DNA from 3 places in the Allobosea sp. GW821-FHT09G06 genome. Region 1 is predicted to be linked to each of the others. Evidence: riboswitches for the same ligand, from Rfam matches in the RefSeq annotation. Region 1 holds a riboswitch; each other region holds the start of a gene.

Region 1 (9,545 bases):
TCAACTGCTCGCAGATCTGGGCGAGTGTCTTGCCTTCCCAGGCCATCGAGGCCGGGGCCAGCGCCCAGTGACCGTCGCCGGGAACGCCTGCGGGGTCGAAGTTCTGCTTGCCGTGACAGGCTGCGCAAGGCAGGCCGGCCGCGCCATGCCCGTCCTTGCCGCGGACGACGACAGGCTCGTGCAGCTTGCGCAGGTCACCCTGGCGCGGGCGCTCCGTTGCCGGGTGGCAGTTCATGCAGCGCGGATGGGTCAGCACCTTGCCCATCTCGTTGAACAGAGCGACCGAGCGGTCGCGCTGGTTGGCAATGCCGGAGAAGCTCGATGCCGGGCGCAGGCTCGCGCCGCCGGGCTGGGCCTGCCCGGCATTCTGCGCCAGCGTCAATGCACTGCCGCCAAGGCAGACGGCGAGTGCCGCGCCTGCGGCAAGGATCAGGTTGCGGCTCATCAGACGGTGCCTCCCTGCATCGGCAATTGACGTGGCCGGCCATGGCCGAGCGCGGCGAGCGCATTGGCCACGGCAGGCCCGATCGGCGGCACGCCGGGTTCGCCGATGCCGCTCGGCTTCTCCGTCGAGGAGATGATGGTCACCTCGACCGCGGGCATCTCGTGGATGCGCAGCGAGCGGTATTCGTGGAAATTGGTCTGGACCGGCCGGCCGCCATCGAGCGTGATTTGGCCGTAGAGCGCGTGGCCGAGGCCGAAGCCGATGCCGCCCTCGACCTGCGCGCGGATGATGTCGGGATTGACGGCGACGCCGCAATCCACCGCGCACCAGACCTTGTGCACCTTGGGCTCGCCCTCCGGCCCCATCGAGACCTCGGCGATCTGCGCGACGAACGAGCCGAAGCTTTCGACCACGGCGACGCCCCGCGCCCGGCCATCGACCGGCCCCGGGCCCTTCCAGTTCGCGAGTTCCGCGACGGCCTTGAGCACGCCGGCAGCGCGTGGGTGCTTGTCACCCATGAGCGCGAGCCGACCCTGTACCGCGTCCTGCCCCGCCGCCTGCAGCAATTCGTCGACGAAGCATTCGACGGCATAGCCGGTATGGGTGTGGCCGACGGAGCGCCACCAAAGCGTTGGCACGCCGACCTTGGGGTTGTGCACCTCGCAGCGGAAATCCGGCACTTCGTAGAAGATCTCGTTGGCGCCCTCGACCGAGGTCGCGTCGATGCCGTTCTTCACCACCATTGCCTCGAAGGGCGTGCCGAGGAAGAAGGACTGGCCGACGAGCGTGCTCGACCATGCCGCGATCCTGCCGTCCTTCACCGCGCCCCGGAAGCGATGCACGAAGAGCGGGCGGTAATAGCCGCCGGTCAGATCGTCCTCGCGGGTCCAGACCACCTTGACCGGGCGGTTCGGGCCGATCGTCTTGGCGACGGTGGCGAGCTCGGCGGCGAGATGCTGGCTGACCTGCGCGCGCCGGCCGAAGCTGCCGCCGGCGAGCATCGTCTCCAGCGTCACCTTCTCCGGCGGCAGGCCGAGGATGGCGGCGATGGTCTGGTGCTCTGTGGTCTGGAACTGGCTGCCGAAGCGGGCATGAGCCCTCTCGCCATCCCATTCCAGGTAGCCGTCGAGCGGCTCCATCGGCGCATGCGCCAGATAGGGGAAGACAAACTCCGCCTCGATCACGCGCTCGGCCTTGGCCAGCGCGGCCTCGGCATCGCCATGGCTGCCGGCGACAGTGCCGGGCTGGCGGGTGAGCTTGCGGTACTCGGCGATGAGCTCGGGGCTACCGCGCTTCTCGGCGGCGCTGTCGTCCCAGGTCACCTTCAGCGCCTCGCGCCCCTTGAGCGCCGGCCACATGCCGTTGGCATAAACAGCGACGCCATAGCCGATCGACTTCACATCGACGACGCCCTTGACCTTGAGCGCCGCGGCCGCGTCGAAGCTCGCGACCTTGCCACCGAAACGCGGCGAGCGGGCCACGACCACCGTCAGCATGTTCGGGGCGTGGATATCGATGGTGAACTGGGCTTTGCCGCGCGTCTTGTCGGCGCTGTCGAGGCGCTTCACCGCACCTTCCTTGCCGATCAGCCTGTAGGCCGAGGCCGGCTTCAATGGCGGGTTCTCCGGCACCGTCAGTTTCGCGGCGGCTTGCGCGAATTCGCCGAAGGAGCCCTTGCGGCCGGAAGCGTGGCTGATGACGCCCTCCTCGACCTTGATCTCGGAGGCTGGGACCTTCCAGCTTTCGGCCGCAGCCTGCACCAGCATCATGCGGGCGGCGGCGCCGGCCTTGCGCATCTGCTCCCAGCTATTGGCGATGGCGGTCGAGCCGCCGGTACCCTGCACGCCGAAGGCGAGATTGGCATAGAGCTTGACGTCGGCCGGAGCGTGCTCGGCGCGCATCTGGCTCCAGGCGGCGTCCATCTCCTCGGCCGCGAGCGTCGCGAGCCCGGTGAACGGACCCTGGCCGAACTCGATATGCTTGATCAGCACCGTCACGGTGGAGTCCGGCGCGACCCGGATGAAGGCGTTGGGCGCGAAGGTGGCGTTGCCGCCGGGGCGGTAGGCCGCGCCGGCGCCGGACTGCGCCTTTGCATTCCGGGGGAGATGGAAGCCGATGACGAGCGCGCCGGCGCCTGCGAGCAGGCTGCGGCGGGAGAGCTTGGGATCATGCGCGGTCATGGCTCAGATCTCCAGCGCGCGGGCCGCGTCATGGATCGCGGCGCGGATGCGGACATAAGTGGCGCAGCGGCAGATATTGCCGTTCATCGCGAGATCGATGTCGCGGTCGCTCGGCTTCTTGTTCTCTTTCAGGAGAGCGATGGCGCTCATCACCTGGCCGGACTGGCAATAGCCGCATTGCGGCACGTCGCGGGCGATCCAGGCGGCCTGGACGGCATCCGCCTCCTTGCCGGCGAGGCCTTCGATCGTGGTGATCTCGCTGGTGCCGACCGCCGAGACGGGTGTCACGCAGGCGCGCAGGGGCTGGCCGTCGATGAAGACGGTGCAGGCGCCGCATTGGGCGACGCCGCAGCCGAACTTGGTGCCGGTGAGGCCGATATTGTCGCGGATCGCCCAGAGCAGGGGCGTGTCGTCATCGACATCGACGGTATGCGCGGTACCGTTGACCTTGAGAGAGACCATGGTTGCCTCCGATGCTGGCATGACGCAGCGCGGCACCATGGTGCGGATCGAGGGCTCGCCCTCGATGGCCCGATCTGACATATCAGATAACGGGCGATGGATCCGTAGCCCTGGGTCGCGCGACTGGACTAATTAGACGTTTTGAGTCTAGTTAGGATGGTCGCGCGCAGTTTGGATTTTGTCAAGACTGCAGAAGCTGCAATGCCGGACGGAAACGAAGGTTCCAACGTTCTCCCTGCGGAGGATGCCAATGCCCGCACCGACCAGATCGCCGATGCGGCGCTGCGTCTGTTCGCCCGCTACGGCTACAAGCGCAGCTCGATGGACGACATCGCCAAGGAGGCGGGGCTCGCCAAGGCGACGCTCTACCTGCACTTCAAGGGCAAGGACGATGTCTTCCGGGCCATGCTGGACCTGCTCGGGCGACGGGTCGAAGCACGTTGCCGTGAGGTCGTGGCAAGGCAGGGGCCGTTTCCGGAGCGGCTCGCGGCGCTGCTTCAGGCGCATCACGGGCTGGCCTATGCCAGCTTCGGCACCGGCGAGCATCTCGTCGAACTGAAGGCCGTGATGAACACGATCGCGACGCGTGAATTGCAGGCCTTCGAGCGGATCTTCTCGACCTTTGCCCGCGCGTTGCTGATGCAGGCCGAGCAAGGCGGCGAGATCAATCTATCGCGCCTGCCGGCCAGCGCCGACGACTGGACCGCCAGCCTGCTCTTTGCCGCCGCGGGAGCGAAGCTCGGCACGCCACCCAGTGCCGCGGATTACGCGCGCAGGCTGGACGCGATCGCGTCGGTCTTCGCCGCAGCGCTGGCGCGATAAGCGAGAAGAAAGAACGCAACATGCAGGATGACGGCAGGACCGAGCTTCAGCCCCTTACCCCGCTTCGCATCCAGCCGGTCACGCAGGCCGCTTTCGAGCCTTTCGGCTAGATCGTGGAAGCCGGGGAAAGTGGCCGCACCGCGAATAACGGCACCGCGCGCCGGCACGATATCCATGCTCATCCGGCTGCCGAGGTCCGGGCCGGCACCAGACTTGTGACGTCGATCTTCTCGGCCAAGCAGCAGCAGCGGGGCCTCGCGATCGCCATGCTGGAGCGGCATGTGAATTCGATCCAATGGATCGTCCCGCTCGATGGCGCCGGCCATATCGTCATCGTCGCCCGGGACGGCGCGGATGGCCGGCCCGATCTCTCGACACTCGCCGCCTTCTCGTTCTCCGCTTCGCAGGGCGTGATCTATCGCCGCGGGCTCTGGCATCATCCGATCATGGCCATCGGCTCCGATGCGCGTTTCCTCGTCCAGTCCTGGCAGGATGGCACCGAGGCGGATTGCGAGATCATCGCGATCGAGCCCAAGGTGCTCGCTGCGAACGACGTAAGCTGACGAGGGGTTTCAGGTAGCGCGTTGTGCGATGATGGTCCTCGTCGCTGCCGTCCACAGCCTTCGCGCCTGCCGCGCCATCGGTAGCTTGACGCCACAATCTCGCCATCTACGTTAATCCGTGTCGAGGTCTTCGGAGCGATCCGAAGCTAAGAGGGAATCCGGTGACGTGCGCTTGCACGGAACCCGGAGCTGCCCCCGCAACTGTGAGCGGTGAGTTTTCGGCTACCTGAAGTCACTGGCGTCCGCGCCGGGAAGACAGCCTGAAAGCAACGACCCGCAAGCCAGGAGACCTGCCCCGACGCAGTGATGATGTCGCGCGGGCGGGGTGTCCGGCGGAATCGCAGTGCACCGGGCGCCCGCCGCCGGTCTGCCGCGCTTCCTCCCTTTGCCCCGGCCGCGACAGCGAGGGGCTGGACGACCATGATAGAATTGACGGGGTCGAGAGGCGGCCACGCGAGCGGTCGGGCGTGGACTACGCCCGGAGCGCCTGCGCCAGGTATGAGTTATTGCAATGTTATAACGTTGCGATAAGAGGCAGGTATGAACTCTGTCTCCGCTTCTGTGCCTGCGTCCTCTGCGGCGCCCCTGGATCCGCTTGCGCTTTACGCCAGTGCTATCGACTCTTCCGATTATGTCGCGCGTGTCGCGCCGCTCATCCGCCAGCTCGCGCCCGGGATCGACGATCTGATCGACATCGGTGCCGGGGGAGGGCAGCTGGGCGCGGCGCTGCGCCGGCCCGGCGCGCGCTGGACGGCCATCGAACCGTCTCCGACGATGCAGGCCCGGCTCGCCGCCCTGCCGCAGCCGCCGGTCATCATCCCGCATGGCTGGGACGACGTTGCGGTCGATTGCGAAGCCGCCGCTACCGTCCTGGCCGCCACCATGCCGGGCTATTTCACGGATGCCCCCGGCTTCCTGGCACGCTGCCGGCAGTGGGCTACCCGTCAGATCGTCTGGATCGTCGCCGCACAGAAGGCACCCAAGGGGCTGATCCTTTCGGCTTGCCTGCCGCGCGAATGGCACCGCGAGGACGAGACACCCGGCATCGATCTGGTGCTGGCGCAGCTCGGCAACGACCTGCCCGATCGCGTGGATGCGGTCGACTGGACCTTCTCACTGGTGCTGCCGGACCTGCCGGCCTTCGCCGCCTTCCAGGCCGATCGGTTGAGCTGGTCGCCCAACGATCCGCGCCGGCCGCAGCTTTTCGACCATCTCCACAAGCAGGCCGTGCCCGTGCCGGGCGGCTTTCGCCTCTCCTGCCATCGCCGCTCGGCCATCCTCGTCTGGAACCTGTCATGATCCGCCTGAATTCCCGCAAAGCCTGCCTGCTTGCCGCGACCTGCCTGACGGCGATCGGGACCGTGCCCGCCTTCGCCCAGACCGAAATCAAGCTCGACGAGCTCGTCGTCACGGCGACGGGCCGCCCCGAGCCGCGCAGCAGCATTCCCGGAACGGTCCAGGTCATCGATGCCGCGCAGATCGAGCGGGCCCGCGCGCAATCGATCACCGACCTGCTCGCGGAGAACGCCGTCGGTTTCTTCAGCCAATGGACGCCCGGGCAGACCTCGATCAACATCCGCGGCGGCGCCAGCGACGGTCAGGGCAAGGATTTCCGCAGCCAGGTGCTGGTGCTGATGAACGGCCGTCGCGCCGGCACGGCCAACCTGTCCAAGCTCTCCGCCGCCGATGTCGAGCGCATCGAGATCATCCGCGGACCGTCCTCGGTCGTCTATGGCAGCCAGAATATCGGCGGCGTCATCAATATCATCCTCAAGACCGGCCGCACCGCTCCGGGCACGATGATCGAAGGGGCAGGAGGCTCCTGGGGGCTGCTGCAGGGCAAGGCCCAGACCGGCGGTCTCTATGACAGCATCGACTATTACGCCGGGATCTCGGGCGGCACGCGCGACGACTACCGGTCCGGCCGCGGCGGCACGACCATGGCCAATACCGGCTGGAAGCGCCTCGGCATCGCTGGCGCGCTGGGCTTGCAGATTAATCCCGACCACCGCATCGAGACGACGCTGCGGACCGACGGCATCTACGATGTCGGCTTCCGTGGTTCCGGCGCCAACACGGTCAGCCAGGAAGACCGCTACAACAACTCCGTCGACATCACCTATCGCGGCCAACTCCCCGGCGGACAGTATCGCTGGATGCTGCAAGGCTATGCCGTGCAGGACGTCGACAATTTCCGCTGGGCTTCGCCGGTCATCCGGGGCGGCACCGGCCTGCCGGCAGCCGGCACGTCAGCCGATTACAACCGCCGCGAATTGAACATCGTCGGAACCCGCTTCCAGCCGAGCATGACGCTCTGGGCCGGCAACGACCTGCTCGCCGGCTGGGACTGGGAGCGCAGCACATTGCGCTCGATCCGCGACCGCATCGGCGTTCCCGGCAATCCGCTAACCCCCGTCTCGCCGCAGGACAACAACCAGTCCGAGACGGTCAACGCGCTCTATGTCGAGGATTCCCAGAAGCTCTTCGACGATCGCGTCACCCTGCGCGCCGGCGTGCGCCGGACCTTCGGCACGACCAGCTTCGAATACACGCCGAACCTCGCCGGCCAGCGCCCGCGCGAGGTCGACTATCAGGCGACGACATATTCCACCGGCGCGACCTTCAAGGCGACCGACCGGCTGACCTTCCGCGTCGGCTATGCGACCGGCTTCCGCGCCCCGACGGCGACGGAGCTCGCCGCCGATTTCAACACGCTCGGCGGCGGGCGCATCTTCGGCAATCCCTCGCTCAAGCCGGAGACAAGCGAGCAGGTCGAGGCCGGCGCAGCCTATGCCGGCGACGGCTGGCGCGCGGATTTCGCGATCTTCCAGAACGTCATTTCCGACCGCATCGTCACCCGCGCCCGGACCAATGTCGCCAATACCTCCGACTATGCGAACAATGCCGGAGACGTCGTCGTGCGCGGCGTCGAATTGCAGCTCGATGCCGACCTCCTCAAGCTGGCCGGATACGACAACACCGCCTGGCGCTGGTCGGTGTTCGGCAACGGCTCCTGGAATTTCGACATGGAGGACAAGGGCGCGGCGGCGACGGCCAACAGCCGCAAGCCGGAGCGCATGTACCAGTATCAGGCGGCGATCGGCACGCGCTTCGGCCAGAGCGGCGTGCGCTATCCGTGGTCGGTGCAGGTCTCGGGCGTGCTCTATGGACCGATGTGGTACAACACCGAGGAAAACCTGCTCATCCCCTTCGCCGAGCCCAACCGCGACTGGATCCACCGCAAGAACCCGTTCTGGGTCTGGAACCTGCGCGGCGAGGTGGAGGTGAGCAAGGGCGTGAAGCTCTTCGCCCTGGTCAACAACCTCTTCAACAAGAACGAGCACCCGATCTTCATCGGCATCGACAAGCGGCCCTACAAGCTCGATTCCCGCTTCGCCAATGGCGGCTACGGCACGTCCATGCCGGGCCTCGAGTTCCAGGCCGGATTGCAGGCGCGGTTCTGAGTGCGGCGCGTCGCCCTCACCCTCGCGGGCCTCATCGGCGCCGCGGCTCCTGCCGTCGCCGAGCCTCTCCGGCTGACCGACGCGGTCGGCCGGGCGGTCGAGATCGCGCAGCCGCCGCAGCGCATCGTGCCGATCTTCGCTTCCAACGCGGAGCTCGTGGCGGCGCTGGGCCTCACCGATCGCATCTTCGGCGTCGAGAGCTATACGCGCTTTCCCCCCGAGCTGACGCAGAAGCCGCAGGTCGGCGGCCGGCTCGGCTTTTCCGTCGATGCCATCGTCGCGCAACGCCCGGACCTGCTGATCGTCACGCCGGCAAGGCAGGCGATGCATCAGCTGATCGACCCGATGACGCGGCTCGGCGTGCCGGTCGTGGTGCTACTCGCCCGCAGTGTCGCGGAGGTGATGGACAATCTGCGCCTCGTCGGCCGGGCCGCCGGAGTGCCCGAGCGCGGCGAGGCCGTGGCGGCCGCGCTCGAAGCGCGCCTCGCTGGCATCGAGAAAACTGCCCCCGTTTCGCGCCCTCGCGTCGCGATGATCACGGGCAGGCTCGGCAATGGGCTCGTTTTGATCGCGCGCGCCGATACCTATACGGGCGATGCCATCGTGAAGGCGGGCGGCCGCCATGCGCTGGAGCGCAGCATCGTCGCCCATGTCTCGCCCGAGGCGATCGTGGCGGCCGATCCCGATGTGCTCCTTTTCGCGGGGACGAAGGCTGATCTCGACGCGCTTGTGGCCCAGCCCGGCTGGCACCTTTCACGCGCTGTGCGGGATGGGCGCGCCTATACGGTCGCCCGCGCCGAGTTCCTCATCCCGGGGCCGCGCACCGTCGACGGCATCGAGAAGCTTGCAGCCTTGCTGCGGAGGGCCGGTCGATGAAGGCGCGTTTTCTCGCCATGGCCGGGATACTGATGGCCGTCCTGCTCTTCGCCGTGATGGCGGGGCATGATTGGGCCTCGCCCCGGAGGCTTTTGCTGGCCCTCTCGGGCGCGCCTGACATGGAAAGTCGCCTGTTGCTGGTCTGGCGGCTGCCGCGTGTTGTCGCGGCCGCGCTGGTCGGTGCGCTGCTCGGGCTCGGCGGCGCGATCTTCCAGGGTGTGTTCCGCAATCCTTTGGCCGAGCCTTATCTGCTCGGGGCGTCTGGCGGCGCGGCGATCGGCGCGACGATCGCCCTGCTCGTTCCGCTCGGGCTTCCGGGTGGCCCGGCTTTGGCGGCGCTTTCCTTCGCCGGCGCCTGGGGCGCGACCTGGGTGGTGCTGGCCGTCTCCGGGCTTCATGGCCGGCCAGATACGGCCGGACTGCTGCTCGCCGGGGTCGCTCTCGCGGCGATCCTCGGCGCGCTGCGCTCCTTCCTCATGCTGGCGCTGTCGGACGACACGGTGAACCTGCAGGTCGTGCTCAGCTGGACGCTGGGCGGCATCCAGACCCCCGACCTGACGGGTCTGCTGCTGCTGAGCGCGCTCGTGGCGGCCGGGTTGGCGGCGGCGCTCTGGCTCGCGCATGGCCTCGATCTTCTCGGGCTCGGCGACGAGCAGGCCTTCGCCTTCGGGCTCGATCCCGTCCGTTTCGCACGGCGTGCCGTTCTGGTCGGTGCCGCGATCGTGGCGGCGGC
Region 2 (9,545 bases), on a different contig from region 1:
GCTGAGCGACCCGGCCAAGTGAAGAGCGGGTGAGACTGCCTCGCCCGCTTTGCACATCAAGGCCGGATCACGACCACGTCCTTGATCCGCCGCATCTCGAAATCCGAGATCAGGATCTCAAGCTCGACCTCCCAGCGACCGGCCACCGGCAGGGTCAGCGCTTCGACCCGCCAGATGCCGTCCTGTCCCAGCCGCGCCCGGCGCTCGATCGGCTCGATACCGGCCGCAGCATTGCTGAAGCCAAGACTGAGCTCCTTGGCCGGCAGCGAGCCGAATTCACCGTTCATCAGCACGATCTCGACCGCGACAGGCCCTGCCCGGCCGGGCGTGACCGTGACATCCGCCATGGCCTGCAAGGTGTGGATATGGACGGAAGCCGGCTGCGCCTGCGCCGCGAGGATCGCCCGCGGCGGCGGCGTGAAGCGCCAGAGTGCCGCCGTGCCGAGGATCACGACCAGCGCCGCCAGCTCGATGGCTATGATGCGCGTCATGGCCCGAGCGGCCGGAAGGTCGCCGGCGTCGACCCGTCGTGTCAGGCGCCAGCGGTTGAAGCCCGCCAGCAGGAAGACGAAGGCGACGAGTGCGAGCTTGGCGAGAAGCACGCGGCCATAGGCCGTGGCCAGCAAGGCGGCCGGCGTCTCGACCTGCACCCAGGCCAGAACGACGCCGCTGAGCAACAGCACGGCGACGACGAGCACGATGCCAGAGGAGAAGCGCCGCAGCGCCGCCTTGCCTGCCTCGCTCCGCAAAGCCAGCGCGAGCGGGAACAATGCCCCCACCCAGGCGGCGATCGCGCTCGCATGCAGGAACAAGGCCGAGCGCATCAGCCATTGTGGGTGCGCGGCGCTGGCATGGCCGCTGCTCGCGAGGGCGAGGCCAGCAACCACCGCCGAGAAGAGCCCGACGATGCTCGCACCCCTTGCCTGCCAGCGGATGCCCACGAACGCCAAGGTCAGGGCGATGGCCGCGAGGATGATGGTCCAGAGATAGCTGGTCGCCGCAGCGGCTTTCCAGACGGCCGGCTGGAAGAAGGCACCCAGCGAAGCCCCGAGCGCATCGAGCCCTTGCGCGCCGAGAGCGACCGGCAGGCAGAGCAGGCCAAGGCCCGCCATAGCCGTCGCGAAACGCCTGACCCTACGACCGAGCGAGCCGACCCATGCCCGGCTCGCAGCCGCGCCGCAGGCGAGGAACAGGCCGAGATAGAGTCCGAAGCGGCTGAGCCAGACCAGAAGGCGGACCGGATTGTCGGCCTGCTCTCCAAGATCGGGCGCCGTTCCGCCCGGCGTCCCGACCGAGAAGACCAGCGCGCCACCGACAGGGTGGCCGTCCTCGGACACTACACGCCAGCTCAACGCATAGGTACCGTTCGCCAGCGCGGCGGGAAGCTCGATCGCGACGGTGCGGTCCTTCAGGGCGAAGCGGCCGAGCGCCTGTGCCCCGCCACCGGGGCCGACGAGCCGCAGCGCCAGGGGCGAAACCGGCTCGCTGAAGACGAGTTCGACCTGTTGCGGCGCGGCGGCGAGCACGCTGCCATCGGCCGGCGTCGCGCTGTTCAGCGCGGCGTGGCTCCAGCCGAGGCGAGGCATTCCGGCGCATGCCAGCAGGACGAGAACGAACAACAGGCAACGATTCAATCGGACAGGCATGGCGCATCCTCGTGGCGGAGCGCTCGGGCGCTCCGCCACTGACGGGGTCACTTGGCGGGCGTGAGCTTCACACCCGGGGCCGGGAACTTGTAGTCATCGGCAGACCTGCCGGCGGCGGGAATCTCGATCCAGCGCTCGACGCCGCCGCCCTCGCATTCCTGCACGACGGGAACGTAAAGCGTGGCGTCGGCCTTCAAATCCTTGGTGAGATAGCCGCGCAGCACGAATTCGTCGTAATGCTCGTCGAGCAGCCTGCCGCCGCTCCAGACCACTTCCTTGACGCCCTCGGTGGTCGGCGTGCCGTAATAGTCATAGGATTTCTCGTACTTTCCCTTGACGGTTTCGAGGGTCCAGCCAGACTTCGGCATCGGCTTCACGGCGATGACGCCCTCCGGAATCTGGACGCGGACCTTCGTGGTCGCGGCGCCCTTGCAGCCATGCGGCACGCGCAGCACCGCCTTATAGGTCGCGCCCACGGGAGCCGACTGGTTTTCAAGGGTGACATGGGCCAGCGCCGGGCCGGCCGCGACGAGGCCCGCGAGGGCGAGAAGATACTTCATGGCAATTGTCCTTGGTGACGAAAGCCGCTCGCGCGGCGGGGATGCGGCCGGCGGGCTGCCGGCCGAATGGGAGATCAAGGGGAGTGGAATTCGGTCGCGGCCGAGCCCCTAAAAGGACCGATCAGCGCAACGCCGACGGCGCATGCGCCGCCCGCGAGGCGAGCCTGGAGATGGGATGGCATGGCACCGGATTCCGCGCCGTCACGGCATCGGATCGGGACAGAAAGCCCTCACGACGACCGGCGGCAGGCTGAAGACGGCCGTCGCGGACGCCGTGGCGCCGGACGGCGGCTCAGGCGAGAGCGGGCGGTGCGCGCGGGTTGCCGGGCGAGTGGTCGGAGATAAAGCCGACTGGCCGGTCGAGGCGGCGGACAAAGGCGACGAAATCGGCCGGCCGCTGCGGCAGGATCTGGAAATCGGACTGGACCGGATCAGCCCCGGCGAGCATCGGGCAGCCGGCCGTGCAGCAGCTCATGCCGGCATGGTTCTGCGCCTTGTCGTGATCGCCGCCAGCGCTTGAGTCCCCGCTCGGCGCGCAATGCGTCAGAGCGAGCGTGCGGTCGAGCGAGAGCGCGTTGGCATAGCTGCCCGCCGCAAAGCCGGCGAACAGCGCCTGGACCACGAGCAGATAGGCCGCGAGGATCGCGACCCAGGACCTGCCACGGGATGATGCGCGGTGCTGCACGAGAACTCCCCCGCGCCATGCATAGCCTGCGAAGCGGGATCGCGGGAAGCGACAGAAAGTCACAAGGCCAGCGGCGCGGCGCCCGCCGCCTCACTCCCAGCTGAGCGCGCCGCCATTCTGGTATTCGATGACGCGGGTTTCGAAGAAGTTCTTCTCCTTCTTGAGGTCCATCGCCTCGGACATCCAGGGGAACGGGTTCTCGGTCTCGGCGAAGACCGGGGCCAGGCCGAGCTGAGCGCAGCGGCGGTTGGCGATGAAGTGCATATACTGCTCGCAGAGCGCCGCGTTCAGCCCAAGGAAGCCCCGCGGCATGGTGTCGCGACCGTAAGCGGCCTCCAGCTCGGCGGCTTCCCGCAGTATGCCGCGCACCTCCTCCTGGAAGGCCTTGGTCCAGAGATGCGGGTTCTCGATCTTGATCTGGTTGATGACGTCGATGCCGAAGTTCAGATGGATCGACTCGTCGCGCAAGATGTACTGGTACTGCTCGGCGATCCCCACCATCTTGTTGCGCCGGCCAAGCGAGAGGATTTGCGCGAAGCCGGTGTAGAACCACATGCCCTCGAAGATCACGTAGAAGGTGATCAGGTCGCGCAGCAGGGCCTGGTCGTTCTCGGGCGTGCCGGTGCTGAAATCCGGGTTCTCGATGCTCTGGGTGTGCTTCAGCGCCCAGGCCGCCTTGTCGGTGATCGAGGGCACCTCGCGGTACATGTTGAATAGCTCGCCCTCGTCGAGCCCGAGGCTCTCGACGATGTACTGGAAGGTGTGCGTGTGGATCGCCTCCTCGAAGGCCTGGCGCAGAAGATACTGCCGGCATTCCGGGTTGGTGAGGTGGCGATAGATCGCCAGCACGATGTTGTTGGCGACGAGGCTCTCTGACGCGGCGAAGAAGCCGAGATTGCGCTTGAGCATGCGCCGCTCGTCCTCGCTCAGGCCATCCTTCGACTTCCACAGCGCGATGTCGGCCTGCATCGAGACCTCGGTCGGCATCCAGTGGTTGTTGCAGCCGGAGAGGTATTTCTCCCAGGCCCATTTGTACTTGAGCGGCAGGAGCTGGTTCACGTCGGCGCGCGCATTGATCATGCGCTTCTCGTCGACGGTGACGCGCCCGCCATTGCGGTCGATCTCGCCGAGGCCGGTGGCGTCGGGCGCGGAGGATGGGTTGGTCAGGATGGCGGGATTGGCGGCGGGCGCCGGCTTGGTGTCGGACCAGTCGAGCATGGGGTGTTCCGTTCTTGAAACGTGAAGGGCGTCATGCTCGGGCTTGACCCGAGAATGACGCGAGGTTGGGACGATGGCGCGCGTTACTGGCAGGCTTCGCAGGTCGGATCGTCGAGCGAGCAGGCGTTCGGCACCGCCATGCCGTTCTCCAAGGATATGTCGACGATGATCGGCGCTGTGGACTTGGCTGCAGCCGGCACCGTCGCCGAGACTGCGTTGAGCTTGCCGTCGGTGCCCTTCAGCGTCGACTTCTCGACATGGGTCGCCGACAGAGCACGCAGGTAATAGGTCGTCTTCAGGCCCAATCGCCACGCCAGACGATAAGCCTCGTCGAGCTTCCGGCCGGAGGGCTGCGCCATGTAGAGATTGAGCGACTGGCCCTGGTCGATCCATTTCTGACGGCGCGCCGCTGCCCTGATCAGCCATTCGGTCGGGATCTCGAAGGAGGTGGCGTAAAGCGCCTTGAGATCGGCCGGGACGCGATCGATCCCGCTGACCTTGCCGTCATAGTACTTGAGGTCCGAGACCATCACCTCGTCCCATAGCCCCCTCGCCTTGAGGTCATGGACGAGCCCGGCATTCACGACGGTGAAGTCGCCCGACATGTTCGCCTTGACGTAGAGCTGGCTGTAGCTCGGCTCGATCGATTGCGAGACACCGACGATGTTGGAGATCGTCGCGGTCGGCGCGATCGCCATCGTGTTGGAGTTGCGCATGCCGGTGGTCTTCACCCGCTCGCGCAGGCCTTCCCAATCCAGCGTCGCCGAGCGGTCGAGCTCGACATCGCCGTCGCGGGCTTCCGAGAGGATGTCGAGCGAGTCGATCGGCAGGATGCCCTTCGACCAGAGCGAGCCCTCAAAGCTCGGATAGCGGCCGCGCTCAGCAGCGAGATCGACCGAGGCCGAGATCGCATGGAAGCTGATCGCCTCCATGGACGTATCAGCGAAAGCTACCGCCTGCTCCGAGGCAGCCGGGAGGCGCAGGGCCTGGAGCGCGTCCTGGAAGCCCATCAGCCCCAGCCCGACCGGGCGGTGGCGCAGGTTCGAGCGGCGCGCCTCGGGGATCGTGTAGAAATTGATGTCGACGACATTGTCGAGCATCCGCATGGCGGTCTTCACGGTCCGCGCCAGCCGGGCCTGATCGAGGCCCTGAGCCGTGACATGCGCCGCAAGGTTGACCGAGCCGAGATTGCAGACCGCGACCTCGTCGGCCGAGGTGTTGAGGGTGATCTCGGTGCAGAGATTGGACGAGTGCACCACGCCGGCATGCTGCTGCGGCGAGCGCAGGTTGCAGGCGTCCTTGAAGGTGATCCAGGGATGGCCGGTCTCGAACAGCATGGTCAGCATGCGACGCCAGAGATCGAGCGCCTTGATCCGCTTGAAGACCTTGATGCCGCCGCTGGCCGCCTTCGCCTCATAGGCCTCGTAGGCCGCCTTGAACGGCTTGCCATAGAGATCGTGCAGGTTCGGCACCTCGTCGGGCGAGAACAGCGTCCAGTCGCCGCCGGCCTCGACGCGCTGCATGAACAGGTCGGGAATCCAATTCGCCGTGTTCATGTCATGGGTACGACGGCGGTCGTCGCCGGTGTTCTTGCGGAGATCGAGGAACTCCTCGATGTCGACATGCCAGGTTTCGAGATAGGCGCAGACCGCGCCCTTACGCTTGCCGCCCTGGTTGACGGCGATGGCCGTGTCGTTGGCGACCTTCAGGAAGGGCACCACGCCCTGGCTCTCGCCATTCGTTCCCTTGATATGCGCGCCGAGACCGCGCACCGGCGTCCAGTCATTGCCGAGGCCGCCCGAGTACTTGGCGAGCAGCGCGTTGTCCTTCACCGCCTTGAAGATGCCGTCGAGATCGTCGGCGACCGTGGTCAGGAAGCAGGACGAGAGCTGCGGGCGCAGCGTGCCGGAGTTGAACAGGGTCGGGGTCGAGGCCATGAAGTCGAAGGAGGAGAGCAGGTCGTAGAACGCGATCGCCCTGCCCTCGCGGTCGATCTCGCGGATGGCGAGGCCCATGGCGACGCGCATGAAGAAGGCCTGCGGCAGCTCGAAGCGGTTGCCCCGGACATGCAGGAAATAGCGGTCGTAAAGCGTCTGGAAGCCGAGATAGTCGAACTGGAGATCGCGCTCGGGCTTCAGCGCCGCCGCGATGCGGGCAATGTCGAAGCGGCCTAGCTCGGTGTCGATCAATTCATTCTCGATGCCGGTCTTGAGATAGGCGGTGAAGTAGTCGCCGTAGCCGGCGGCCATCTCTTCCTGCGTCGCCTGTTCGGCATGGCCATGGACGAAGCTCAGCGCCTCGCGCCGCAGCTTGTCGAGCAGGAGGCGGGCCGAGACCTTGGCGTAGTTCGGCTCGCTCTCGATCAGCGTCCGCGCAGCGAGGATCGGCGCCAGTGCCAATTCGTCGAGCGAAATGCCGTCATAGAGGTTGCGGCGGGTCTCCATCAGGATCGGCTCGGCCGCGACGCCGTCGAGCCCGGCACAAGCCTCGCGCACGACCTTGTCGAGGCGGGCGGCGTCGAGCGGAACGAGCGTGCCGTCAGTGAGCTTCATCTGCAGCGACGGCGCGGCTGCGGCCGGCGCGGACCCGGCCTGCGCCCTGGCCCGCTCCTGCGCCCGTTCGGCGCGATAGAGGACATAGGCACGGGCGACCTTGTGATGCTCGCCGCGCATCAGCGCGAGCTCGACCTGATCCTGCACGTCCTCGATATGGAAGGTGCGGCCGGTCGCGGCGCGGCGAGACAGGCCGGAGACGACCTGTTCGGTCAGGTCGGCGACGACATCATGGATGCGGCGGGACGCGGCGGCGCTCGCGCCCTCGACCGCCAGGAAAGCCTTGGTCAGGGCGACCGCGATCTTTGAGGGGTCGAAGGGCGTCACCGCGCCGTTGCGGCGGATGAGCTGGTAGCCGGGCTCCGCCGCTGCGGCGCGCGGCGATGCAGCAGGTTCGGCACCCAGCGGGGCCAGTGAAGGCCGTTCGGCTTCAAGAGAAAGAGACATCGGCATCAACCCCAAGATGTTGGGGGCAAAGGCCGAGCGGTCGCGTCGAGAAGGCGCGCGACGATACGATGCCGCGACCTGCCAAGCGCACCACCGGGACACCCCGCCCGAGGACGTAAACAAAGGTCGCGGCAGGTCTCCTGGCTCGCGGGTCACCGCTCTCGTCCGTCTTCCCAAGGCCTTGCAGCCTCAGTGACAACGCTGGACTAAGAACTTACCGCTGACAGTTGCGGGGGCAGCGCCGGTCTCTCACCGGCTTCCCTCTTAGCTCTCGATCTTGCGATTCGAGAGACCATCGACAACTACATCTAGCGTTACTCTCCGCTCCGATGTCAATCGGTCGTATGCTCTTCCTCAACCGCATGTGGAAAGCGAGGACATCTCGGCGGCAACGCCCGAGCGCATGCCCGACATGAAGACATAAATATGTCTTTATATCTCTTGTTGACGACCCGCGAATGGCGGCCCATGATGCGGCGTCGAGGTTCTTCGGTGCGGCTTGCCGTATCGGAGCTAAGAGGGAAGCCGGTGAGAGACCGGCGCTGCCCCCGCAACTGTCAGCGGCGAGCTTTCTGCCCACCCATGTCACTGAGGCCGCGAGGCCTTGGGAAGACGGGCAAGAGCGACGACCCGCGAGCCAGGAGACCTGCCCCGACAACATGAACGTCCTCGGGCGGGGTGTCCCGGTGGTGCGCTTGGCGGCCCCGCCCGGATTCTTGCGTCCGGACGGTCCTCGTCCCGCGTCCGCTTTGGCCTTTGCCCCCAACTAGTCGGGGTTAAGCCTATGTCTCAATCAGTACCTGTCGCTGCACTCGGCACGCCGCGCATCGGTCCGCGCCGCGAACTCAAGACCGCGCTCGAAAGCTTCTGGGCCGGAAAATCCGACGAAAGATCGCTCGTCGAGGCCGCTGCGGGCCTGCGCGCGGCCAATTGGGCGCGCCAGAAGGCGCAAGGGATCAGCGTGATCCCGTCGAACGACTTCTCCTTCTACGACCAGGTGCTCGACACCAGCGTCATGGTCGGTGCGATCCCGGACATCTATGGCTGGAAGGGTGGGCCGGTGCCGCTTGGCACCTATTTCGCCATGGCTCGCGGCTCGCAGGGCGAAGCCGAGCCGCATACGTCCTGCGGCCATGCCCATCACAACCACGATCATGCCCATGGCGTCCCGGCGCAGGAAATGACCAAGTGGTTCGACACCAACTACCACTACATGGTGCCGGAGTTCGCACCGGGGCAGAGCTTCGAGCTCGCCTCGCTGAAGCCGGTGGAGGAGTATCGCGAGGCAAAGGCGCTCGGCTACGAGACGCGTCCTGTCCTGCTCGGCCCGGTGACGTTCCTGAAGCTCGGCAAGTCCAAGGACACGTCCTTCGATCCGCTGTCGCTGCTGGGCGAATTGCTGCCGGTCTATGTCGATGTGCTGCGCCGTCTCTCGGCGAATGGCGCGGAATGGGTGCAGATCGACGAGCCCTGCCTCGTGCTCGATCTCGATGAGGCCGCCCGCACCGCGCTGCATCGGACCTATGCGACGATCGCGCACGCCCTGCCGCAGCTCAAGGTGATGCTCACCACCTATTTCGGAGCACTGGGCGACAATCTCGACACGGCGGTATCCCTGCCGGTCGCAGGCCTGCATCTCGATCTCGTCCGCGCGCCCGAGCAGCTCGATGCGGTTCTGGCTAAAGCGCCGCAAGGCCTGGTGCTCTCGCTCGGCGTGGTCGACGGCCGCAACATCTGGAAGACCGATCTGGAGGCGGTCCTCGCAAAGATCGAGCCGGTCGCGGCCAGGCGCGGCACCGACCATGTCCAGGTCGCACCGTCCTGCTCCATGCTGCACTGCCCGATCGATCTGGAACTCGAAACCAGTCTCGATCCGGAGGTGAAGAACTGGCTTGCCTTCGCCGTACAGAAGATGGGCGAACTCTCCACGCTCGGCCGCTCGCTTGGCGGCGGGCGCGGCACCGTCAAGGACAGGCTGGCCGCCTCGACCACGGCAGCGGCCGCACGCAGGGCCTCGCCGAAGGTCAACGACAAGGCCGTCGCAGCGCGCATGGCTGCGGTCACGGAGGCCTTCGCTCGCCGCAAGAGCGGTTTCGCGGACCGCGCCAAGCTCCAGCGCGCCCGCTTCAACCTGCCCGCCTTCCCGACAACCACGATCGGTTCCTTCCCGCAGACGCCGGAGGTCCGCAAGGCCCGCGCCGCCCATGACAAGGGTCAGCTCGGCCATGCCGAATACGAGCAGTTCCTGCGCGAGGAGACCGCTCGCGCCGTGCGCTGGCAGGAGGAGATCGGCCTCGACGTGCTCGTCCATGGCGAGTTCGAGCGCAACGACATGGTGCAGTATTTCGGCGAGCAGCTCGCCGGCTTCGCCTTCACGCGCGGCGGCTGGGTGCAGAGCTACGGCTCGCGCTGCGTGCGTCCGCCGATCCTGTTCGGC
Region 3 (9,545 bases), on a different contig from region 1:
AGTACAGGCCGGACAGCCACGTCAAGCTGACGCGCTATGACGGCTATGCGCCCAATCCGAAGGGCACCGGCCGCGACGGCTTCGCCGGCAAGAAGGAGGCCTTCCTCGACACCGTCACTTTCCGCTTCATGCCGGAAGGCGGCGCCCGCAGCGCGGCGCTCGAAGCCGGCCAGATCCAGTTCAACGAGACCGTGGATGGTCCCACTGCCAAGCGGCTGGGCACCGATAACCGCTTCACCATCCACAAGATGGTGCCGTTCGGCCTGCAGGTGATCAAGTTCAACCAGGCGCAGGCGCCGGCCAACGACGTGAACTTCCGGCTGGCTGTCCAGGCGGCGCTCGACATGGAGGAGATCATGGCGATCTCCTATGCCGATATCTACCAGATGGACCCGAGCTGGCTCTATCCGGGCGCGGCCTTCCATTCGGCCGTCGGCAGCGACAAGTACAACAAGTCCGACGTCAAGCTCGCCAAGGAACTGCTCGCCAAATCCTCCTACAAGGGCGGCAAGATCACCTTCATCACCGACAATCTGCGCCCCAATGTCGACACCGCGACGCTGGTCCAACAGAAGCTGAAGGAGATCGGTGTCGAGGTCGACATCTCCGTCGCCGACTGGCCGACCGTCTCGAAGATCGGCTTCACGCCGACCGGCTGGACCTTCTGGACGCACGGCTTCGGCATCGAGCCCTATGAGGGGCCGGGCTCGGTCATGGCGCCCTGGGTCAACGGCCTCTCGCAGCAGGCCAAGGACCCGGAGATCGACCGCATCGCCGCTGCCTTCAACGCCGAGATGGACGAAGCCAAGCGCAAGGCCCTCTTCGACGCCTTCCAGAAGCACATGTACGATGCGGCGGTGGCGATGAAGGCCGGCAATTACGGCATCTTCCAGGCCTCGACGGCCAAGCTCAAGAACTTCAAGCCCTATCGCATCCCGCGCATGTGGGGCGTCTGGCTGGAGCCCTGAGCGCAGTTCTCAACTGTCCAGAACGAAGTCATCCCGGGCGACCGGAGGGAGATCCGGGATCCATGCCTGAACCTTCTTCGGAAACGCTCCGGCATGGATCCCGGATCTCCCTCCGGTCGCCCGGGATGACACGCATCCCTTTCCGATCATCGACAAGCGCTCGAAAGGAGGGCGGCATGGGGCATTTCCTGATCCGCCGGCTCGCGGGCGCCTTCCTTGTGCTCGTCCTGGTCTCGCTGATGTCCTTCGCGTTGATCTGGCTGGTGCCGGGTGATCCGGCGGCGGCCTTCCTCGACGCCTCGGCGACGCCTGAGCAGGTCGCCAAGCTGCGCAGCGCGCTCGGGCTCGACCTCTCGCTGCCGCAGCAGATGTTCGGCTGGTACGGCCGCATCCTCAGCGGCGATCTCGGCCAGTCGATCCTGCTCAACCGTTCGGTGACGGCGGCCTTGATCGAGCGCCTGCCGGTCACGCTCTCGCTGGCGGCGCTGGCGCTGGCCTTCGCCGTCTTCTTCGGCGTCGCGGCCGGCATCGTCGCCGCCGTCAATCACAACCGCTGGCCCGATCAGGCGGTGATGACCACGGCCTTGCTCGGGCTTTCGGTGCCGGATTTCTGGCTCGGCCTCGTCATGGTTCTGGTCTTCGCGGTGTCGCTCGGCTGGCTGCCGAGCGGCGGCTTCACGCCCTTCCTGGAATCGCCGGGTCAGTGGCTGCGCGGCATGATCCTGCCGGCGCTGACCCTGGGGCTGGTGCAGGTCGGCTTCATCGCCCGGATGGCGCGCGCCTCGATGCTGGATACGCTCAGCCAGGATTATGTCCGCACCGCCGATGCCAAGGGGCTGGCCAAGCTCCATGTCGTCCTGCGCCATGCCCTGCCCAACGCGATGATCCCGATCCTCACTGTCATCGGCATCGTCTCAGGCGCTCTGCTCGGCGGCGCGGTCATCGTCGAGCAGGTCTTCTCGATCCCCGGCATCGGCCGCCTGATCGTCGGCGCCATTGCCTCGCGCGACTTTCCGGTTCTGCAGGGCGGCCTGCTCTTCCTCGCGGTCGTCTATCTCGCGATCAACCTCGTCGTCGACATCCTCTACGCCGTGGTCGATCCGCGGGTGAGGCTGGCCTGATGCAGCGCACGCCCCTCATTGGCCGCGCCGTCTGGGGGCGCCTCTTTCGCAACCGCTCCTTCGTGATCGGGGCCGTACTTGTGCTCGTCATGGTCGCGGTCGCGCTCTCCGCCGACTGGCTCACGCCCTTCGACCCGCTCAAGAGCAATGTCCGCGCGCGGCTCGCGGAGCCCAGCGCCGTGCACTGGTTCGGCACCGATCATTTCGGCCGCGACATCCTCTCCCGCGTCATGATCGGCGCCCGCATCTCGCTCGCCATCGGCGCCTTCACCGTGGTGCTGGCCGGCATCGCCGGCACGCTCTGCGGCGCCATCGCCGGCTATTTCTATCATCTCGATCAGCCGATCATGCGGATCATGGACGCGCTGATGGCGTTTCCGTCGATCGTGCTGGCCATGGTCGTCTCGGCGGTGCTCGGCGCCTCGCTGACCAATGTCGTGATCGCGCTCGCCATCGCCACGACGCCGCATACGGCCCGCATCGTCCGCGCCTCGGTCCTCATCGAGAAGGAGCAGGAATATATCGCCGCCGCCCGCTCGATCGGCGTCGGCGAATGGACCATCCTGTTCAAGCATGTGCTGCGCAACGTCGCCGGCCCGTTGATCGTGCGCCTGACCTATGTCTTCGCCATCGCGGTGCTGGCCGAGGCCGCGCTCTCCTTCGTCGGCGCCGGCCCGCCGCCGCCGGCCGCCTCCTTCGGCTCGATCATCGCCCAGGGGCGCGATTTCATGCGCGAGGCGCCCTGGATCACGGTGTTCCCGGGCCTCGCGATCATCGCCTGCGTGCTCGGCCTCAACCTGCTCGGCGACGGCCTGCGCGACGTGCTCGACCCCCGCCTGAAATTCTGACCCGCCGGAGCCGCCTGATGAAGCGCATCCTGATCGCCGACTGCAAGCAGGAGATCTCCTCCTTCAACCCGCTGCCGTCGCATTACGAGAACTTCCTGATTCACCATGGCGATGGCCTCTACGTCCAGCGCGGCCAGAATCAGGAACTGGGCGGCGCGCTCGCGGTCTTCGAGGCGAGGCCCGATATCGAGATCGTGCCGACGATCTGCGCCCGCTCGGGCAGTGCCGGCCCGCTTTCGGCCGCAGGCTGGAAGAAGCTCTCCGCGGAAATCCTCGCCGCGATCTTCGCCAAGCTCGACCGCATCGACGGCATCTATGTCTCGCTGCATGGCGCGATGGGCGCCGATGGCGAACTTGATCCGGAAGGCTACCTGCTGGAGAAGCTGCGCGAGCGCGTCGGGCCGGACATGCCGATCGTGATCTCGCTCGACCTGCACGGCATCCTGACCGACCGGATGCTGCGCCAAGTCGACGGCTTCGCGATCTACTGGACCTATCCCCATGTCGATTTCGCCGATACCGGCCGGCGCGCCGCCGAACTCCTGCTGAAGCTGATGGCTGGCGGCATGAGGCCCGTTGCCGCCCGCGTCGTCATTCCCGCTTTGGTGCGCGGCGACGAGCTCATCACCAAGACCGGCTGCTACGGCGAGCTCCTCGCCGAATGCCGCCGGCTGGAGGAAGAGGGGCGGGCGCTCGCGGCCGGCATCATGATCGGCAACCCCTTCACCGACGTGCCCGAGCTCTGCTCGCAGGTGCTGATCCTCACCGATGGCGACAAGGCAACCGCCGAGCGCGAGGCGATCCGGCTGGCCGAGGAGTTCTGGCCCTTGCGCTTCCGCATGCAGGGCAAGCTCGTTCCGCTCGACCGTGCCATCGCCCAGGCCCGCAGCATCGACGGCCCGGTGATTTTCACGGACGCTGCCGACGCGACCTCGTCGGGCGCCTCCGGTGACAGCAACCTGATCCTCGCTGCCTTGCGCAAGGCGCGCTACGGCAAGCGCGTGCTGGCGCAGATCGTCGACGCGCCGGCCGCCGCAGCCGCGCACAAGGCCGGTATCGGCGCGACGATCGAGATCACGCTCGGCGGCTCGATCGATCCCGCCCGCTTCTCGCCGATGCAGGTCAAGGCCAAGGTCAAGCTGCTCTCGGACGGCGAAGCGGCGCTGGAGACGATGAAGGCGCCGTTGAGCGCCGGGCCGACCGCGGTTCTGACCTGGGACAATGTCACCGTCGTGGTGATGAGCCGCTCGGTCAGCCTGTTCGACCGCGCGATGTACTACGCCAACGGCATAGGCCCGACCGATTTCGACTTGATCGTCGTGAAGTCGCCCCACACCGAATTCCATATGTTCGACCAGTGGTGCGCGCGAAACTTCAACATCGATGCGCCCGGCGCGACCTCCGCCAACCTGAAAAGCCTCGGCCACACCATCTGCGCCCGGCCCATCTACCCGCTCGACGAGGGCGTCACCTTCGCGCCCCGCGCCACGATCTACGAACTGTGAGGAGAAGACCCGTGCCCAGGATCGAGGCCGTCGATTTCTTCTATCTCGCCATGCCCGTCGTCACCGACGAGGCCGATGGCAGCCAGGATGCGCTGCTGGTCAGGGTCGCGGCTGGCGGCCATGTCGGCTGGGGCGAATGCGAGGCGGCGCCGCTGCCCTCCATCGCCGCCTTCATCTGCCCGATGTCGCATGGCGTCTGCCGGCCGGTCGCCGATTCCGTGCTTGGCCAGACCTTGGAAAGCCCGGAGGACATCGCCCGCATCGCCGCCGCCGTCGCCTATAACTCGATGGACCTGCTGCAGGCGCCGCATACCTTCTCGGGCGTCGAGATGGCGCTGTGGGATATCCTCGGGAAGATGCGGTCCGAGCCGGTCTGGCGCCTGCTCGGCTACGCGAAAAGCCATCCCAAGACGCCCTATGCCTCGGTCCTCTTCGGCGACACGGCGCAGGAAACCCTCGAACGCGCCCGCGATGCCCGCAGCCGCAGCTTCCGCGCCGCCAAGTTCGGCTGGGGGCCGATCGGGCGGGGCAGCGTCGAGGCCGATGCCGAGCATTTCGTCGCCGCTCGCGAGGGTTTGGGGCAGGACGGCATCCTGCTGATCGATACCGGCCAGATCTTCATCGAGGATGTCGAGCGCGCTGCTGCCCGTCTGCCTGCGATGGAGAAGGCGAAAGTGCTCTGGTTCGAGGAGCCCTTCCACGCCAGCGCGCTCGAAGCCTATGGCAGCCTGGCCAGGCGCAGCCCCAAGGTCCGTTTGGCCGGCGGGGAGGGCGCCCATAACGAGTCGATGGCCCGGCAGCTCATCGATTATGGCGGCATCGGCTATGTCCAGATCGATTGTGGCCGCATCGGCGGCATCGGCCCGTCCAAGGCGGTCGCGGATTATGCGGTCGCGAAGGGCGTGACCTTCGTCAACCACACCTTCACCTCGCATCTGGCGTTGTCGGCCTCGCTCCAGCCCTATGCGGGCTTGGCCGAGCACGAAATCTGCGAATACCCGGCGATGCCGAAGCCGCTCGCCACGGCGATCTCGGCCAATCATCTGGAGCGTGACGCGAACGGGCAGGTCGCGGCGCCCGACGCGCCCGGCCTCGGCATCAAGGTCGCGACCACGGCGCTACGCGGCTATCTGCAGGAGGTCGAGATCTCGGTAGGCGGCAAGCGGCTCTACAGCACGCCCAGCCTCTGAAGAGCTGTTCGCTTGACGCAGCGCCAAGCCCTTATAGGGTGTGCGCCGATCGAGGTTCTCCGGGTTGCTTCCGGAGCTAAGAGGGAATTCGGTGCTGCGCGCTTACGCGCAAAAGCCGAGGCTGCCCCCGCAACTGTAAGCGGCGAGCTTTCCGTCCATCGTCCACTGGCGCCTGATGCGCCGGGAAGGCCGGGCGGAAGCGGCATCGACCCGCGAGCCAGGAGACCTGCCCCGGTCGTCGAAGACGTCTTTCGGACGGGGTGTTCCGGAGCTGTGTGTGTCGATGGCGGCCTTGTGCCGCCTTCCCGTCCCACATGCCCAAAGCTGCCCCGGCCGTCATCTCGGGGAGCGATGAAGTCCATGTTCACGAAGACAAATGCACAGGCCGCTCGGGGCGGCTTGACGGCCGCGTGCCGCGCACTCTATCAGAAATGCAACATTATTACATTTCGGATGGCCTCGATGCCGGCTGCGCGCCCGTTCAATACCTTGCTTCGCCTCTCGGCCGCCGCGCTGTTCGGCGCTCTCGCCGCCGGCGCGGCCAGCGCGGCGCCGACCAAATACCCGCTGACGCTGGAAAATTGCCGCGAGACGATCACCTTCAACGCCGCGCCCAAGCGCGTCGTCGCGATCGGCCAGACCCAGACGGAAATCCTCTATGCGCTCGGCCTCGGCGATCGCGTCGTCGGCACCGCGGTCTGGTTCTCGCCGGTGGCCAAGCCCTATGAGGCGGTCAACGCCAAGGTGAAGCGCCTCGCCGATAACGACCCGAGCTTCGAGGCGGTGCTGGCGCAGGAGCCCGATCTCGTCACCGCGATGTTCGAATGGCATGTCGGGCCCAACGGCATCGTCGGCAAGCGCGACCAGTTCGCCAAGGTGAAGGTGCCGGCTTACGTCTCGCCGACCGATTGCGTCGGCAAGGACAATTCCGGTGCCGGCGACGGCGTGCGCACCCAGATGTTCACGATGGAGTTGGTCTATCGCAACATCCGCGAATTCGGCGCGGTCTTCGACGTCGCCGACCGGGCCGAGACGCTCGTCGCCGAGCTCAAGGCCCGCGAGGACAAGGCGGTCGAGCAGGTCGCCAAGCTCAAGGCGCAGGACGTGCCGGTCGTCGTCTGGTTCTCCAGCAAGGACATCAAGGGCGACGGCTTCATGGCCGGCAAGAACGGCGTGCCCGCCTATATCCTGTCCAAGCTCGGTGCCCGCAACATCATCGCGACCAACGAGGAATGGCCGCTGGTCGGCTGGGAGAGCATCGCCGCCGCCAACCCGGCCGTGATTGTCACCGTGAAGATGGACCGCCGCCGCTTCCCGGCCGATGATATCGAGAAGAAGCTGGAATTCCTCAAGACCGACCCGGTCGCCAGCAAGCTCGATGCCGTCAGGAACAACCGCGTCGTCATCCTGGATGTCGGCGCGACCCGCGCCGGGCTCGACACGGTCGACGGCATCGAGACCCTCGCCAAGGCAATCGCCGGCTTCGGTCTCTCGCGTTGAGCCACGCCGCCCATGGGCCGAACTGGCCGGCGCGGATCGGCATCGCACTGGCCTCGCTGCTGGCGCTGACCTTATCGGTCGCGCTGGCGGTGACGATCGGCGAGATGCGCATCCCGCTGGACACGGCCCTGAAGGCGCTCGGAAACGGGCTGTTCGATCTCGACTTCCCGGTCAGCGCGATCCAGCAGGGCGTCATCTTCGATTATCGCCTGAGCCGCGCGCTGATGGCGGGGCTCTGCGGCGGCGCGCTCGCTCTGTCCGGCGCGATCCTGCAGGCGCTGCTGCGCAATCCCTTGGCCGAGCCCTATATCCTCGGCATCTCGGCGGGCGCCTCGACCGGCGCCGTCGCGGTACTGATCCTCGGCATCAGCATCGGCGGCGCGGTGCTCTCGGTATCGGCCGGCGCCTTCATCGGCTCCTGCGCCGCGCTCGTCGTCGTCGCCTTGCTGGCGGCAGGGGCGGGCGGCGCGAGCGACCGCGTCATCCTCGCCGGTGTCGCCACCTCGCAGCTCTTCAATGCGGCCACCGCGACGATCGTGACGACGCTCGCGAGCGCCGAGCAGGCGCGCGGCGTGATGTTCTGGCTGCTCGGCAATTTCGGCGGCGTGCGCTGGCCCGATCTCTGGATGGCGGCGCCGGTTGCCTTCATCGGCTTCGGCATCTGCATGCTCCACGCCAAGGTGCTGGACGCGTTCGCCTTCGGCGTCGATGCAGCCGCCTCGCTCGGCGTCGCGGTGACGCGGGTGAAGGTCGTGCTCTTCGCGACCACGGCGGTGATGACGGCGGTGATGGTCTCGATCGTCGGCACCGTCGGCTTCGTCGGATTGATCATCCCTCATGCCGCGCGCTTCCTCGTCGGCTCCGGCCATGCCCGCCTGCTGCCGGCCTGCCTCGTCATCGGCGCGATCTTCATGATCCTCGCCGACATCCTCTCCCGCATCCTGATCCCGCAGCAGATCCTGCCGATCGGCGTGGTCACCGCCCTGTTCGGCGCCCCGGTCTTCGCGCTCATCCTTTACCGTGCCCGGAGGCCGGCATGACGCTCGCCACCCGCGAGGTCCGCTGGGGTGCCGGCGGCCGGATGATCGTCGACGGCGTGACGCTGGAGGCTGCGCCCGGCCGCGTGCTCGGCCTGATCGGTCCCAACGGCTCCGGCAAGTCGAGCCTGCTCCGGTTGCTCTGCCGCCTACGCAATGTCGCGAGCGGCGTCGTCACCCTCGACGGAAACGACATCGCCGCCGTGCCGCGCCGCGAGCTCGCCCGCCGTCTCGCCTTCGTCGAGCAGCAGGCGACGACCGAAATCCAGCTCTCCGTCTGCGATGTCGTTCGGCTCGGCCGCACGCCGCATCGTGCCGCGTTGGCCTCCTGGAACGACGCCGACGAAGCCGCCGTCAACGAGGCGCTGGCGCGGGTCGGGCTCACCGAGCGCCATGACCAGTTCTGGCATACGCTCTCAGGCGGAGAGCGCCAGCGCGTCCATATCGCCCGCGCGCTCGCGCAGGAGCCGAGCGAGCTGATCCTGGACGAGCCGACCAATCATCTCGATATCCAGCATCAGCTCTCGATCCTGAGCCTGGTCCGCCGCCTCGGCATCACCTGCATTATGGCGCTGCACGATCTCAACCTCGCCGCCATGTTCTGCGACGAGATCGCGCTGCTGCATGATGGGCGGCTTCAGGCGGCCGGCGCGCCGGAGGAGGTCCTGACGGCCGAGGCGATCCAGCGCATCTTCGGTGTCGCGGTCTCGATCCGCTTGGGAGACTCAGGCCGCCGACACATCGAATACCTGATCGAGGCCGAACCGCGGAAGGCTGCACCCGGAAGCGATTGAGGCCGGGCCTCTACTCCGCGGCCGCCTGCCGCTTGTCGAAGAAGCGTTCGCAGGCTTCGGCGACGCGCGCGACGGAGGCGTCGTTCACATCGAGATGGGTGACCCAGCGCAAAGTGCCGTAACGCCCGCTGACGGCGATGCCGCGCTCGCGCAGGAAGGTGGCGAAAGCCGCAGTGTCGAACGCCTTGGGCGACATGAACACCATGTTCGTGCGGGCTGGCCCGGCGCCGAGCTCCGGAAAACGTCCGAGCACCTCGGCGAGCGCCGCAGCGCGCCGATGATCCTCGCTGAGTCGGTTGACGTTATGCTCCAGCGCATAGATCGCTGCTGCCGCGATCACGCCGGTCTGGCGCATGCCGCCGCCCAGCATCTTGCGGATGCGGCGGGCCTTCGCGATGAAATCCTTGGGGCCGACCAATATCGAGCCGATCGGCGCACCCAGTCCCTTGGACAGGCAGAGCGACACCGTGTCGAACTGCCCGGCGATCCAAGCTGCATCGCGATTGCTCGCCGCTGCCGCGTTCATCAGGCGGGCGCCGTCGAGATGGGTGGCGAGCCCACGCGAACGGGCAAGCCCGGTCG

Evidence for each region. A riboswitch is a leader RNA that binds a small molecule or an ion and turns the genes downstream of it on or off. The one in region 1 is predicted to bind cobalamin.
Region 2: linked by a shared signal. The riboswitch ahead of AC07NY_RS12060 (ribonucleoside-diphosphate reductase subunit alpha) and the one ahead of AC07NY_RS01870 (hypothetical protein) in region 1 are both predicted to bind cobalamin.
Region 3: linked by a shared signal. The riboswitch ahead of AC07NY_RS16425 (ABC transporter substrate-binding protein) and the one ahead of AC07NY_RS01870 (hypothetical protein) in region 1 are both predicted to bind cobalamin.

Annotation. Positions count from the first base shown of each region.
Region 1 is NZ_JBWKOI010000001.1:388,053-397,597, forward strand. Features, by position in the region: gene AC07NY_RS01840 (Isoquinoline 1-oxidoreductase subunit) at 1-445, opposite strand, end outside; gene AC07NY_RS01845 (xanthine dehydrogenase family protein molybdopterin-binding subunit) at 445-2,625, opposite strand; gene AC07NY_RS01850 ((2Fe-2S)-binding protein) at 2,629-3,087, opposite strand; gene AC07NY_RS01855 (TetR/AcrR family transcriptional regulator) at 3,289-3,909, shown strand; gene AC07NY_RS01860 (hypothetical protein) at 3,852-4,190, opposite strand; gene AC07NY_RS01865 (ureidoglycolate lyase) at 4,080-4,472, shown strand; cobalamin riboswitch at 4,580-4,784, shown strand; gene AC07NY_RS01870 (hypothetical protein) at 5,013-5,771, shown strand; gene AC07NY_RS01875 (TonB-dependent receptor) at 5,768-7,936, shown strand; gene AC07NY_RS01880 (ABC transporter substrate-binding protein) at 7,937-8,812, shown strand; gene AC07NY_RS01885 (iron ABC transporter permease) at 8,809-9,545, shown strand, end outside.
Region 2 is NZ_JBWKOI010000002.1:409,858-419,402, reverse strand. Features, by position in the region: gene AC07NY_RS12085 (amino acid ABC transporter substrate-binding protein) at 1-5, shown strand, start outside; gene AC07NY_RS12080 (copper resistance CopC/CopD family protein) at 57-1,586, opposite strand; gene AC07NY_RS12075 (YcnI family copper-binding membrane protein) at 1,694-2,206, opposite strand; gene AC07NY_RS12070 (hypothetical protein) at 2,499-2,891, opposite strand; gene AC07NY_RS12065 (ribonucleotide-diphosphate reductase subunit beta) at 2,982-4,109, opposite strand; gene AC07NY_RS12060 (ribonucleoside-diphosphate reductase subunit alpha) at 4,193-7,108, opposite strand; cobalamin riboswitch at 7,222-7,421, opposite strand; cobalamin riboswitch at 7,574-7,776, shown strand; gene metE (5-methyltetrahydropteroyltriglutamate--homocysteine S-methyltransferase) at 7,893-9,545, shown strand, end outside.
Region 3 is NZ_JBWKOI010000003.1:37,710-47,254, forward strand. Features, by position in the region: gene AC07NY_RS16400 (ABC transporter substrate-binding protein) at 1-968, shown strand, start outside; gene AC07NY_RS16405 (ABC transporter permease) at 1,145-2,089, shown strand; gene AC07NY_RS16410 (ABC transporter permease) at 2,089-2,937, shown strand; gene AC07NY_RS16415 (M81 family metallopeptidase) at 2,955-4,442, shown strand; gene AC07NY_RS16420 (mandelate racemase/muconate lactonizing enzyme family protein) at 4,454-5,632, shown strand; cobalamin riboswitch at 5,668-5,880, shown strand; gene AC07NY_RS16425 (ABC transporter substrate-binding protein) at 6,095-7,132, shown strand; gene AC07NY_RS16430 (FecCD family ABC transporter permease) at 7,129-8,172, shown strand; gene AC07NY_RS16435 (ABC transporter ATP-binding protein) at 8,169-8,963, shown strand; gene ltaE (low-specificity L-threonine aldolase) at 8,974-9,545, opposite strand, start outside.